Regions from separate parts of the Phocaeicola sp. genome, predicted to be linked through region 2. Evidence: riboswitches for the same ligand, from Rfam matches in the RefSeq annotation. Region 2 holds a riboswitch; each other region holds the start of a gene.
What was found. A riboswitch is a leader RNA that binds a small molecule or an ion and turns the genes downstream of it on or off. The one in region 2 is predicted to bind cobalamin.
Positions count from the first base shown of each region.

Region 1: linked by a shared signal. The riboswitch ahead of ACZM60_RS07890 (ABC transporter substrate-binding protein) and the one ahead of ACZM60_RS07360 (TonB-dependent receptor plug domain-containing protein) in region 2 are both predicted to bind cobalamin.
Region 3: linked by a shared signal. The riboswitch ahead of ACZM60_RS03790 (anaerobic ribonucleoside triphosphate reductase) and the one ahead of ACZM60_RS07360 (TonB-dependent receptor plug domain-containing protein) in region 2 are both predicted to bind cobalamin.
Region 4: linked by a shared signal. The riboswitch ahead of ACZM60_RS00945 (TonB-dependent receptor) and the one ahead of ACZM60_RS07360 (TonB-dependent receptor plug domain-containing protein) in region 2 are both predicted to bind cobalamin.

Region 1 covers NZ_DBMACV010000032.1:7,312-10,786, forward strand. Annotated here, with positions in the region: gene ACZM60_RS07880 (sodium-translocating pyrophosphatase) at 1-104, opposite strand, end outside; gene ACZM60_RS07885 (potassium/proton antiporter) at 177-1,619, opposite strand; cobalamin riboswitch at 1,711-1,937, shown strand; gene ACZM60_RS07890 (ABC transporter substrate-binding protein) at 2,074-3,210, shown strand; gene ACZM60_RS07895 (iron chelate uptake ABC transporter family permease subunit) at 3,230-3,475, shown strand, end outside.
Region 2 covers NZ_DBMACV010000028.1:30,891-34,365, forward strand. Annotated here, with positions in the region: gene ACZM60_RS07350 (porin family protein) at 1-83, shown strand, start outside; gene ACZM60_RS07355 (phosphoribosylaminoimidazolecarboxamide formyltransferase) at 176-1,354, opposite strand; cobalamin riboswitch at 1,421-1,631, shown strand; gene ACZM60_RS07360 (TonB-dependent receptor plug domain-containing protein) at 1,787-3,475, shown strand, end outside.
Region 3 covers NZ_DBMACV010000012.1:11,485-14,959, reverse strand. Annotated here, with positions in the region: gene ACZM60_RS03795 (CCA tRNA nucleotidyltransferase) at 1-1,031, shown strand, start outside; cobalamin riboswitch at 1,284-1,478, shown strand; gene ACZM60_RS03790 (anaerobic ribonucleoside triphosphate reductase) at 1,509-3,475, shown strand, end outside.
Region 4 covers NZ_DBMACV010000002.1:98,273-101,747, reverse strand. Annotated here, with positions in the region: gene ACZM60_RS00945 (TonB-dependent receptor) at 1-1,904, opposite strand, end outside; cobalamin riboswitch at 1,971-2,170, opposite strand; gene ACZM60_RS00940 (flavin reductase family protein) at 2,457-2,966, shown strand; gene ACZM60_RS00935 (hypothetical protein) at 2,979-3,475, opposite strand, start outside.

The DNA.
Region 1 (3,475 bases), on a different contig from region 2:
GGGCTGCCTTCACTTTCCCGCATCATCTGTTTATAGAAATACCCTGCAAAAGCAAGTGCTAATACAGATGCAGTGGGGATTAACCAAAAAAGATATGTTTCCATAAAGTTTGAGATTAAAAGTTGTATCCCAAATTTAATAAATAAAATGGAAACAAAGTACTGATTACCTTACTTTTATTTCTTTTCTGACATGACCAGCAACTTATCGCCTGCGTGCAGTTCAATCTGTCCGTTCGGGATGATGAATTCGTTTCCGCGTTTAATCAGCATGACCAGTGTTCCCTTTGGGATGTTCATATCAGCCAGTCGGTTGCCCACAGTCAGCATATCTTCTGTCAAGGTTATATCGTTTAGATGAGTGTCAATTTCATCAGGCAGTTCAACGCCGAAGTCATTCCCTTCTTTTTCTTCGGGAAGGTCGAGCTTGAGCCAGCGTGCCATTTTCGAGATAGTCATACCCTGTATGATGAGCGACAACAAGGTAATAAAAAATACGATGTTGAACAACTGATTGGAACCTGGTATATGAGCTATAACCGGATATGTGGCAAAAATAATAGGTACGGCACCTCTTAATCCTACCCATGAAATAAAAATGCGTGCCTTGTTGCTGATTCCCTTAAAAGGAAGCAGGCAGAGGAATACGCTGACAGGGCGTGCTATCAGAATCATAAATATACCGATAAGCAAAGCTGTAACTGCAATGTCGAGCATTTCGTGCGGATTGACCAGAAGTCCCAGTGTAAGGAACATAATAATCTGGAACAGCCAAGTAAGTCCGTTCATAAAAGTGTTTGTTTCTTTCCGGAAAGCCAGCCGGGCATTGCCTACGATTACTCCTGCAATGTATACGGCAAGATATCCGTTTCCTTTTACCAAATCGGTAAGCGTGAAAGTGATGAAGACAATACTGAGCAGCAGAATAGGGTAGAGTGCACCGTTGGAAAGTTCTATTTTGTTGATAAGCCATACAGCGAACTTTCCGAAAGCATATCCCAGAACTCCGCCGAAGAGGAACTGCAGAAACAAATCTTTCAGTATGATACCTATGTTAAAATCACTTCCACTGCCTATAACCTGAATAAGCACAATGGTAAGCATGTACGCCATTGGGTCGTTACTACCACTTTCCAGTTCCAGCATCGGACGAAGATTGTATTTTAGATTCATCCGTTGGGAACGCAGAAGGCTGAATACCGATGCAGAGTCGGTTGACGACATGGTAGCTGCAAGCAGTAGGGAAACCAGCAGCGTAAGTTCTATGTTAGCCTGTGTATGATTCGAAAGAAAGAAAATAAACGAACCTGTCAGTAGCGTGGTGACCAGCACTCCTACGGTAGAAAGCAGTATACCTTGCTTTAGCACGGGTTTGATATCGGCATATCGTGTATCCATACCGCCGGAAAACAGAATGATACTCAGTGCCATCATACCGATGAACTGGGCGTCGGAAGCACTATTGAACTGAATGCCCAGTCCGTCGCTGCCGAATGCCATTCCTACCAACAGGAATAAAAGCAAGGTAGGAATACCGAAACGATATCCGGTTTTACTGATAAGAATACTGGTAAATATTAGGACAGAGCCGACAAGTAAAATATTTTCTGCTGTAATCATGAGACTGTTTTATTATAAAGTATATGTGCAAAGTAAACAAATAAATTTGGATTTTGGTTCACGTTCTGTTGTATTGTACGAAGTTATTGCATATATTTGTCACAGTTTTGTTCCGTCAGGCTTCCCGATTGGTAGTGCGAAGCTGCGGATGAAAAGGGAATCGGGTGAAAGTCCCGGACAGTCCCGCTGCTGTAAGCTCCGTGATAAAGGTTTGTTTACCACTTCGAGCCACTGCCGTTTCTTCGGGTTGAATGAAAAGGCGGGAAGGCATAACAAACCGGAGTAAGTCAGAAGACCTGCAAAACGTGTCACGCTTGTACCTTCGAGGAAAAGGTTACAGGAACGTAAACTGATTGTATAAATTTTATTTCAAGTACAAAATGCGGGATTTTTTCCCGTCCATGTTGTTCTTGTTTTATTTGCATTTAAGAAAATGATTGTCGTAAAGAATGTTTTGAAGAGATACATACTATCTGCCCATATAGTACTTATGGTCTTGCTGCTTTCTGCTTGCGGTGGAAAGAGCAAGACCTCTTTTTTGCAGGAGCAGGGAGATACGCTCCGGTTGCATTATGCCGAGAACTTACAGATTGTAAAGTATGACCGATATACGAAAGTCACGTTAAGGAATCCCTGGGACACGTTGCAAATACTTCATACTTATCTGCTGGTGGACAAGAAGGATACGACTGCGATGTCACTTCCTGAAGGAACCGTGATACAGGTACCTCTGACTCGGGCATTGGTCTATTCGTCGGTACATTGTGGGCTTTTGCAGGAACTGGGAGCCTTGGATAAGGTAAAAGGTGTATGCGACTTGCAGTATATGCGTATTCCTGCCGTGCTGGAAGGCTGCCGGAATGGTAGCGTTACGGATGCGGGAAGCAGCATGAATCCGGATATAGAAAAGGTTATCGACATGCATCCAGATGCCATATTGCTTTCACCTTATCAGAATAGTGGAGGATACGGACGGATAGAAAAGCTGAACGTGCCGATTCTGGAATGTGCCGATTATATGGAAACTTCGGCGTTGGGACGTGCCGAGTGGGTGCGTTTTTACGGACTTTTGTTCGGCAAAGAACAAGAAGCCGACTCGCTGTTTACCGAAGTGGAACGGAAATATCTCTCACTTCGTAATCGGGTAAAAGATATATCACCCAAGCCGACTGTTATTACGGAACTGAAGACTGGAGGAACCTGGTATGTGCCGGGAGGAAACAGTACGATGGCAAAAGTGTATGCTGATGCCGGAGCACGCTATATCTTTTCTGATATTCCACAGAGCGGTTCGGCATCGCTGGCCTTCGAAGCGGTGTTCGACAGAGGACAGCATGCCGATTTCTGGCTGATAAAATATAATCAGCAGACTGACAAGACTTATCGGGAACTGAAGAACGACTATGCGCCTTATGCCAATTTTGATGCATTCCGTAACCGACGGGTATACGGATGCAATACCAGCCGCATTTCTTTTTACGAAGAAGTACCTTTTCATCCCGAACTTCTGCTGGAAGATTTGGTAAAAGTCTTTCATCCGGAAGTTCTGAAAGACTATGCTCCGAGATATTTTACTAATTTAGCGGAGTGATAAGTTAAACCTCGTATGCATGAAGGCGAATAAAGGATATATATATGGCTGTGTGCTTGCAGAAATCATTGTAGTGCTCGTTGCGGCAAACTTGATATTCGGTTCGGTAGACATCCCGTTCAGGGCGGTAGGACGTATCTTGCTTGGCGGGGATGCGGAAAAGGAAAGCTGGCGCTTCATTATATGGGAATCGCGTGTTCCCCAGTGTGTTACAGCATTACTTTGCGGAGCGGCTCTTTCTGCATCGGGGCTGATGCTCCAGACT
Region 2 (3,475 bases):
AAGGTGAATTTGGTTTGGCTCGTATGTGGAAACACGGACCTCGTAACTTGGCTATTTTCGCTACGGTAGGATATAAATTCTGAGTGAAGGAACAGATAAACAAAAAGGCGGACAACAACCGGAAAAAGAGTGCCGGTGTTGTCCGCCTTTATCGTTTGTGAGTTATTGCGGTTTATTAATGGTGGAACAAGCGGATACCTGTAAATGCCATGGCAATACCATATTTGTCGCAAGTAGCGATTACATGATCATCACGTACGGATCCTCCTGCCTGTGCAATGTATTCTACACCACTTTTGTGAGCACGTTCAATGTTGTCACCGAAGGGGAAGAATGCGTCTGAACCCAGTGAAACACCTTTCAGTGTATTCAGCCATGCACGTTTCTCTTCGCGAGTCAAAACTTCCGGCTTTTCGGTAAAGAACTGCTGCCATACACCGTCGGCAAGCACATCGTCATGCTCGTCGCTGATATAAACATCGATGGTATTGTCACGGTCGGCACGACGGATTTTTTCTACCCATGGCAAGTTCAGAACTTTCGGATGCTGGCGCAGATACCAGACATCTGCCTTGTTTCCAGCCAGACGGGTACAGTGGATACGGCTCTGTTGTCCGGCTCCGATACCGATAGCCTGTCCGTCTTTTACGTAACATACGGAGTTCGACTGGGTATATTTCAGTGTAATCAGGGCAATCATCAGATCGCGGCGTGCAGATTCGGGGAAGTTCTTATTCTGAGTAGGAATGTTGGCAAACAGATTGTCACCGTTCAGCTTGATTTCGTTACGTCCTTGTTCGAATGTAATACCGAACACATCTTTGTGTTCTATCGGTGCAGGACGGTAGGACGGATCTATCTTGATAATATTGTATGTACCCTTACGTTTGCTTTTCAGTATTTCCAGCGCTTCGTCTGTATAGCCCGGAGCAATCACTCCATCGGAAACTTCACGGTGAATGAAACGGGCGGTAGCTTCATCACACACGTCGCTCAGTGCGATGAAATCACCATATGAAGACATACGGTCGGCTCCACGGGCACGTACGTATGCATTTGCCAGCGGAGAAAGTGGAAGATCGTCTACGAAGTAAATCTTTTTCATCGTATCGTCTAGTTCCAGACCGATGGCTGCACCTGCAGGGCTCACATGCTTAAACGAGGTTGCGGCCGGAAGTCCGGTAGCTTCTTTCAGTTCTTTCACTAACTGCCATCCGTTCAGTGCATCCAGGAAATTAATGTATCCGGGACGTCCGTTCAATACTTCGATAGGCAGTTCTCCTTCTTGCATAAAAATACGTGCCGGTTTCTGGTTAGGATTACAGCCGTACTTCAATTCGAGTTCTTTTGCCATAATTTATATGTTTTAGTTGCTTGTCTACAAAATTACGGAATATTTTCGGCTTATTGAAAAAACTTTCTACCTTTGTGACGCATTGGTTCAAAAGGTTATCTCTTTTTCACTGGATAATCTGATGATTAAAAGGGAATCAGGTGCAAGTCCTGAACAGTCCCGCTGCTGTAAATTCCGTGTATATTGCAGGCAATCGCTCAAGCCACTGGAATGATTTTCCGGGAAGGTAGTCTGCAATAGGAATGAGTCAGAAGACCTGCCATGCATAGTTTCTTCACAGCTTTCGAGGAAAAAGCGTGGGATGATCTGTCGGTACATATTCTTTCTGTTCACCCCGATGCTTTATTTTCGCAAGCGACGCAGAAGCGGAGAAATCCGTTGGCTGTAATTATAATGTATGAAAAAATGAAGTATATCGTATGTAGTTGGATAATGCTGGTCGGGTTTGCAGCGAGATGTTATGGCGGGCAGGATGTAGATACCACGAAGGTTTATTCCATACCGGAGGTGGTGGTGTCCGACCGTTACCAGACGCGTGAAGTACGTTCAGCCGCTCCTCTCCAGATTTTTTCCCGTGAGGAACTGAAAACACTGAATGTGATGCAGGTGTCCGATGCCGTGAAACATTTTTCGGGAGTAACGGTAAAAGATTACGGGGGGATAGGAGGACTGAAAACGGTTTCCATCCGAAGTCTGGGAGCACAGCATACGGTAGTGGGATACGACGGGATTGCTGTAACCGACTGTCAGGCCGGTCAGGTGGATATCGGGCGTTTTTCGCTGGAGAACGTAGACCGTCTGATACTAAGCAACGGACAGGGGGACCAGATTTTTCAGCCTGCGCGATTTTTCGCCTCGGCAGGAATCTTGAATATCCAGACACTGACTCCTGTTTTTCACGACAATAAGCCGACGAATCTCAGTGCTTCGCTGAAATCGGGCTCGTGGGGATTGCTGAATCCTTCGCTCTTGCTGGAGCAGAAGCTGGGAGCGAAATGGGCACTGACGGCCAATGCCGAATGGATGTCGTCCGACGGGCACTACCCTTATACTTTATATTATGGTGATGAAGGCGATCAGTCCAGCCGTGAAAAGCGTAAAAATACCGATGTACAGACCTTTCGTGCTGAGGCCGGCTTGTTTGGTAATTTCTCCGATACGGAACAGTGGAGGCTGAAGGCTTATTATTACCAGTCATCTCGCGGACTTCCCAATGCGACTACACTGTATTACGATTATTCCTCCCAGCATTTATGGGACAAGAATATGTTTGTCCAAAGCCAGTATAAGAAAGAGTTCAACCGTAAGTGGGCCTTTCAGGCATCGGGTAAATGGAACTGGATGTACCAGCATTATCTGGACCCTGATTATAAAGGAACTACCGGACAGAGTGAAAACAGTTATTTCCAGCAGGAGTATTATCTTTCGGCAGCCGTACTTTTTCGTGCGTTGGATTGTCTTTCTTTTTCTCTTTCGACCGACGGAAGTGTTAACCGCATGAACTGCGACTTGAAAGATTTTGCCAAGCCTGTACGCTATTCGTGGCTCACCGCGCTGGCGGGCAAATATGTCAATGAGTGGATGACACTTTCGGCTTCTCTGTTGTCGACAGTGGTTTATGAGGATGTAGCCAAAGGTAATAGTGCCGGAGGGCATCGGAAATTGTCTCCATATGCCAGCGTATCGTTTAAGCCGTTTGCTTCCGAAGATTTTCGTATTCGTTTTTTCTATAAAGATATTTTCCGCTTGCCGAGTTTCAATGACTTGTATTACGGACAGACAGGGAACATTCGTCTGAAACCGGAAAATGCCAGTCAGCTGAATGTCGGGCTGACATACAGCAAGCGTGTATCCAACTGGCTTTCTTATGTTTCGGTTACGGTGGATGCTTATTCCAACCGGGTGACAGATAAGATAGTGGCTATACCTACCAAGAATCTGTTTATCTGGAGCATGGTCAATCTCGGTAAGGTCGATATAAAGGGAATAGATTTTACGGCAAGCCTGAGCATACAACCGGTGAAGAAGTATGTGCTGACTCTGTCGGGAAATTATACGTACCAGCGGGCACTGGATGTCACCAATCCGGATCCTTCTACGCTGGAAGGAAAGACCTATAAG
Region 3 (3,475 bases), on a different contig from region 2:
TGAATAAAGCTCGTTTTGGAGAGCTGGTAGACCCGTTCGGCGGTCTGGACGACCTGAAGGAACGTACCATACGAACTCCTCTTGACCCGGATATAACATTCAGTGACGATCCTTTACGCATGATGCGCTGCATTCGCTTTGCTACTCAGTTGAATTTCTTTATAGAGGATGAAACATTTGATGCCCTGAGCCGTAACCGTGAGCGCATCAAGATTATTTCACGGGAGCGCATTGCCGATGAATTGAATAAAATATTGCTTTCACCTGTACCTTCGAAAGGTTTCGTTGACTTAGACCGTTGCGGACTGCTGGAACTGATCTTCCCGGAACTGGTTGCTTTGCAGGGAGTAGAAGTCAGAAATGGAAGAGGACATAAGGATAATTTCTATCACACTCTGGAAGTGGTAGACAATATTGCAAAGGTTACCGATAATTTATGGTTGCGCTGGGCTACTTTGTTGCACGACATTGGAAAGCCGCGCACTAAACGCTGGGATCCTCGTGTAGGATGGACATTCCATAATCATAATTTCATCGGAGAAAAGATGATACCTGAAATCTTCCGGAAGATGAAGTTGCCTATGAATGAAAAGATGAAGTACGTTCAAAAGCTGGTCGGTCTTCATATGCGTCCTATTGTGATAGCCGATGAAGAAGTGACCGATTCGGCTGTTCGGCGACTGCTTTTCGAGGCTGGCGATGATATTGACGATTTGATGCTGCTGTGTGAAGCAGATATTACTTCGAAGAATGAAGTGCGCAAACAACGCTTTCTCGACAATTTCAAACTGGTACGTCAGAAACTGAAAGACTTGGAGGAAAAGGATCGTATCCGTAATTTCCAGCCGCCGGTAGATGGTGCTGAGATTATGAAGGTATTCAACTTGCAGCCGTGTCGGGAAATCGGCAGTCTGAAAAGCTCTATAAAGGACGCTATTCTGGATGGGATTATTCCTAATGAACACGATGCTGCTTTTGAGTTTATGCTTAAGAAGGCAAAGCAAATGGGACTGGAGCCCGTCAATCAATAAATCATTATACCGTTTTCGGGTTTCCGATCTGTATTTTTGCAAATAGGAAACCCGAAAACAAGAAAAAGATTATTCCTTGTTTAGAGTAATAAGAAATAAATCTAATTATCCAAATAGAAAAGTTTATATAAATAAGAGTTGTCCGTTTGTACGCTCTGTATGTGTCTGTAGGTTGGTTTTGCGTTTTAAAAGTTGCTCAATTTAGAAAAACATCTGTTAGTCCGTTTTTATTTATTCGATCAGAAGATATATCTTTGTAGAGCTTTTCGTTAGGTAACATAAGCGTTTCAAAAGGGAATGTCGTGTAAATCGGCAACAGTACCCGCTGCTGTGATTCTTAATGAACCGGAGACAATGCATGTGCAAGCCACTATTGTTTGAATACAATGGGAAGGTGTCTGCCGGGGAGAGATCAGTCAGAAGACCTGCCACGAAAAGCAAATCCAATCTTTTTATTAACTTTTCAAAGCAAACAGTATGAATTTAACTGAAATCTGTATTATCAAGCGTGACGGGAAGCGGGAAAACTTTTCGCCTTCAAAGATTACAAATGCCATCAGTAAAGCTTTCAATGCCACAGGACTGGCTCATCAGGAAGAGCTGATTGATGAAATTACTCAGCGTGTTATTGCTCATTTTGAGAATCCGACGATCGGAGTTGAGGAGATTCAGGACCTTGTAGAAACAGAATTGATGAAAGTGCAGCCTGAAGTTGCCAAGAAATACATCATTTATCGCCAGTGGAGAAATACAGAACGCGACCGCAAAACGCAGATGAAGCACATTATGGATGGCATTGTGGCTATCGACAAGAATGATGTAAATCTGAGCAACGCTAACATGTCGAGTCATACTCCGGCGGGACAGATGATGACTTTTGCTTCGGAGATTACCAAAGATTATACGTATAAATACCTTTTGCCCAAGCAGTATGCTGAAGCACATCAGTTGGGAGATATTCACATTCACGATCTGGATTATTATCCAACCAAGACAACAACTTGTATTCAATATGATCTTGATGACCTGTTTGAACGTGGTTTTCATACAAAGAATGGAAGTATCCGTACTCCGCAATCCATTCAGAGTTACGCAACGCTGGCAACTATTATCTTCCAGACCAACCAGAATGAACAGCATGGAGGACAGGCAATTCCGGCTTTCGATTTTTTCATGGCAAAAGGTGTACTCAAGAGTTTTCAGAAAGCAGTAGCATCGTCTGTTTCCTTTTATCTTGATATGAGAGATATACAGTTGGATGAGGCTGCGATACTGACTGTATCCAAACAGTGTTTTACTTCTATTGTTCCGACAGAGGATGAAAAGAAAAGTTTCCTTTCGGCAGCGGCCGGACAAGGCGTTACACTGACGGCCGGTGAACTGGAACACATTTTACGTAAGTCGTATGCTCAGGTACGCAAGGATACTCATCAGGCTATGGAAGGATTTATCCATAACTTGAACACGATGCATTCGCGTGGAGGAAATCAGGTAGTGTTCAGCTCAATCAATTATGGAACAGATACTTCGGCTGAAGGACGAATGGTGATAGAAGAATTATTGAAAGCGACCATCGAAGGCTTAGGTACACGTGGAGAGGTTCCTGTATTTCCAATTCAGATATTCAAAATAAAAGATGGAGTATCTTATTCTGAAGCAGACTATAAACGTGCGATGGAGGACTTTGAAGCTGCTATGGATGGGAAAGTTGAATTTGAAGCTCCAAACTTTGATTTGTTTCTGAAAGCTTGTCGGACAACGGCCAAGGCTTTGTTTCCGAACTTCATGTTCCTTGATACACCTTTCAATCGTCACGAAAAATGGGATGCAAGCGATCCGAAACGCTACCGTTATGAACTGGCGACGATGGGATGTCGTACACGTGTATTCGAAAATCTGAACGGTGAAAAGACTTCATTGGGACGTGGAAACTTGTCGTTTACTACCATGAATCTGCCGCGTCTTGCCATCGAGGCGCGTATTAAGGCTGAAAGTGTAGCTGAGAATCAGGGACAGGATGCCGTAGAACGTCTGGCGAAAGAAACGTTTATCAATTCAGTACACGATATGGCTGTCTTCATAGCCGAGCAGCTCTATGCCCGCTATCAGTATCAGCGTACAGCACTGGCACGGCAGTTTCCGTTCATGATGAGTAACAATGTGTGGAAAGGAGGCAGTGAGCTGAATCCGAACGATGAGGTAGGTGACGTACTGAATCAGGGAACATTGGGTATTGGTTTCATTGGCGGTCACAATGCCATGGTAGCTCTGTACGGACAAGGACACGGACATTGTCAGAAGGCATGGGACACATTGTATGAAGCTGTAGAAGAAATGAATCGTGTAGTAGAAGAATTTAAGCAGAAATATCATTTGAACTATTCAGTACTGGCTACTCCTGCTGAAGGGCTTTCCGGACGATTTACTCGTATGGACCGTCGTAA
Region 4 (3,475 bases), on a different contig from region 2:
TTCAATAAATTGTTTACTTCCAGCGTCAGCTTCAGGTCCCCCTTCCACACTTTTAGTCCTTTGGAAACCGAAAAGTCGCTGGTATACCACGGCAACTGGTAATTATAAGGGATATTGGCCTGCGAAGAATAACGTTCTCCGGTATAGATAAAGCTGTAATTAGCCTCCCATGAGCGCCATTGCAGGTTCACCACGGCCGAACCGCTGTGCCAGGGGATGTACGGAATCTGTCCTCCGTAAAACTCACTTTTGGGGTCGGTAAAGTCCTGTGCCCGCTGGTACGTATAATTGATTCGGTTGATTACCGTCAGGTCACGTCCGATCTTCCAGCCGGTCTGAAGCGCCACGTCCACCCCTCTGATTTCCACATTTCCCAGATTGACCATCGTCCAGCGGAAGAAATTCGACGTAGGAGTGGCCACGATTTTATTCTCCACCTCGTTGTAGTACACATCCGTTTGTACTTCCAGCGAGCGCAGCCACGTATTGTTGAAGGTACGGTTGTACGTAAATCCTAAGTCGTACTGCGTAGTGAACTCAGGTTCCAGGTTGATATTCCCTACAAACGTATAATACAGGTCGTTCAGCGTAGGCATCCGGAAGATCCGTTTATAGAAACCTCTCAGGTTAAGGCCACTTTGCGGAAAAGGCCTCCACGACACGAAAAACGAAGGAGTAAGCTTCTGCTTGTCGGGAGCAGGCGTGCCCGAGCTCGTATCGTGTACAAACGTTTCGAGCAGACTTGCCTGAAGTTCCACCTGCTTGAAGCGCATGGCCGTAGCGATGGATGCCAGCAGCGTATGCCGGCGCGGATAAACAAAGTCGCGCAAGTCGGCATTCAGCAGGTTAAACTGATAATCTGCCGAAAAGCTTGCCTCCCACCACGAAAACAGATTAAATCGGTTGGCTACCGATGTGTATACTTCCTGCTGGTAATAATGGTTGTTGACATACATCAGCGACTCGTCTTTGTTAGGATCGGCCAGGTAATGCAGGTAGTCGTATGCATATTTCGCATTGGCAAGCAGGCTGTACCACTGTGTAAAGTCCTTCTTGAATGTACCCTGAGTAAAGAAGTTCGTATCCCACTGGCGATCCTCGTGCGAGAACTTGTTGCGGACGATTGCCCCCGGATATCCACGTTCCGAGTTGTACAGGTAAGCCTTCGCCTTCCAGTATCCCTGCTTGAGCTGTCCGAACAGCCCTCCTTCCACACGCAAGGCATTCAGGTCGCCGTTCTGCCGCACCGCCGTCGTATCATATCCCTCCTGCATGCGGTAAGTAAACTTGTATTTTCCCGACGAGTGAAGATACTCGGCACTGAACGAACTGCTGATTCGTTGTCCGAGCTTTTGCTCCCACAAAACGGAAGGATTTGCCACACCAAACGAACCCGTCTTGAACGAAGCCCTTACGTTATACTTCTTTCCTTCCTCGAACTGAGGCGTCCGTGTCTGCAAATAGATGGAGCCCGACGAGCCGAAATCCTTTGCCGGCTGGAAAATGGCACTCTTCTGTCCGTTGTACAGCGTGACAGACTCTATGTTGTCGAGCGAGAATCTTCCCAGATCGACCGTACCGTTTTGTGCGTTTCCCAGCTCGATGCCGTCGTAGAACACACCTACATGGTTGGTTCCCATACTCCGGATATTCACCGTTTTCAGTCCCCCTACTCCTCCGTAGTCCTTGATCTGTATGCCGGAAAAATAGCGCAAGGCATCGGCCACGTTGTGCGAGCTGAGCTGATGGAGCTGCTTGCCCGATAATTCCTGTACCGGAAAAATCTCTTTCTGTACGGCACGCGCCGTCACAACAACCTCGTTCAGATGTTGAAGGCTGTCCAACTTGTTTTGTGCATGTACCGGTACACAAATGTTTATACCCCACACCAGCAGGGTAAACATTACCGCATAGTGAAGTCTATTAAGCATTATGTAAAACGTTCAACCGTCCTATCCCACGAGTTCGGTTAATTAATAAAAACGATGGCAGGTCTTCTGACTGACTCACACGCTTTGACACCTTCCCGGTTTTATCCAGTGGCAATGAGTAATTGTCAACGTGCTTGATGAGCTTCACAGCAGCGGGACTGTTCGGGACTTTCACCCGATTCCCTTTTAATCCGTCGGGTCGAACCAACCTTCCGGAACCAATCGGTGGTAAAGATAGTTTATTTTTTCTGAATTTTAATACAGTTTTGCTATTTAAGAAATGGTTTTTGTATACTCCTTTCGTTCAGGAGTTTCATGAAATATCAAAAAAAAGAAACAGGGAAAAGAGGAAGTTCGGGCAGGAAGATGCAGAGAGCCTGTCTGATTCGTGCTGACGTTTTTTTATTTTTTGTACAAAAAATATAAACGTTTGTACAAATTTTCAGTGACTTCTGAAAGCGTTTTTCTCAGGGTACCGATAATTTTAGTAGTTTTGCCTTGATGAACCATTAAATATATGCATGTATGAAAGAAATAAATGTATCGGAACTGAAAGATAACATGTTCGACGCTATCAGTAAGGAATGGATGCTGGTAACGGCCGGAACACAGGAAAAGTTTAACATGATGACGGCAAGCTGGGGCGGAACCGGTGTTTTGTGGGCAAAGCCCGTAGCCTTTATTTTCATCCGTCCCGAGCGTTATACCTACCAGTTTATTGAAGAGGGAGAAACGCTTACCCTGTCTTTCCTGGGCGAAGAGCATAAAGATATACATAAAATCTGTGGTTCCAAATCTGGGCGCGACATTGATAAGGTAGCGGCTACCGGACTGAAACCTTTTGCCACTCCCGAAGGAAACATTGCCTACGAGCAGGCACGTATGATCCTGGAATGCAGAAAACTGTATGCCGATATGATAAAGCCCGAGCAGTTTATCGATGCCTCACTGGTAAGCCGCTGGTACGGTGAAGGACATGGCGGATTCCATAAAATGTATGTCGTAGAGATAGAACATGTATGGGTGAAAGAGTGAGCATAATGCTTGTCAGAATTCCATGATAAACTCATCCAGGGAATCGTTTTCGTCCATACCCATCTTGTCGTGTTTGAGGCGGTTTTTCCGTTTCTTCAAGGCGACCTTGCTGGTGTCGAGCAGGTAAAGCATGTTGCTGTTTGAGATACCGATTTTGATAAGGCAGCAAAGCGAGATGTCCGCCTTTGTCAGTGTCGGGAACTTTTTCCAAAGCCGGTCGGTAAAGTTGTTGTAGCAGATGTTTATAACTTCCGCCAGATTGTCCTGTTCCTCGTCGGAGAGCACTACCGACCGGCTTTGTATTTTATCCTGCTGGCTCATTTTATTGAGCTGTTCCATTTTTCTGATGATTTCGCTGTGGCGCAGGATTTCCTTTCTCATGGCAGCCTCCTTTGAAGAGTATTCGCTTCTCATCTTTTCCCTTTGTGAAAGTTCTTTGTCCAGAGCTGTTTCCTTTTCGATGATTTTTTCCTGTGCAGCATGCAGGTCGATGGTCTTTTCTTGCAGTT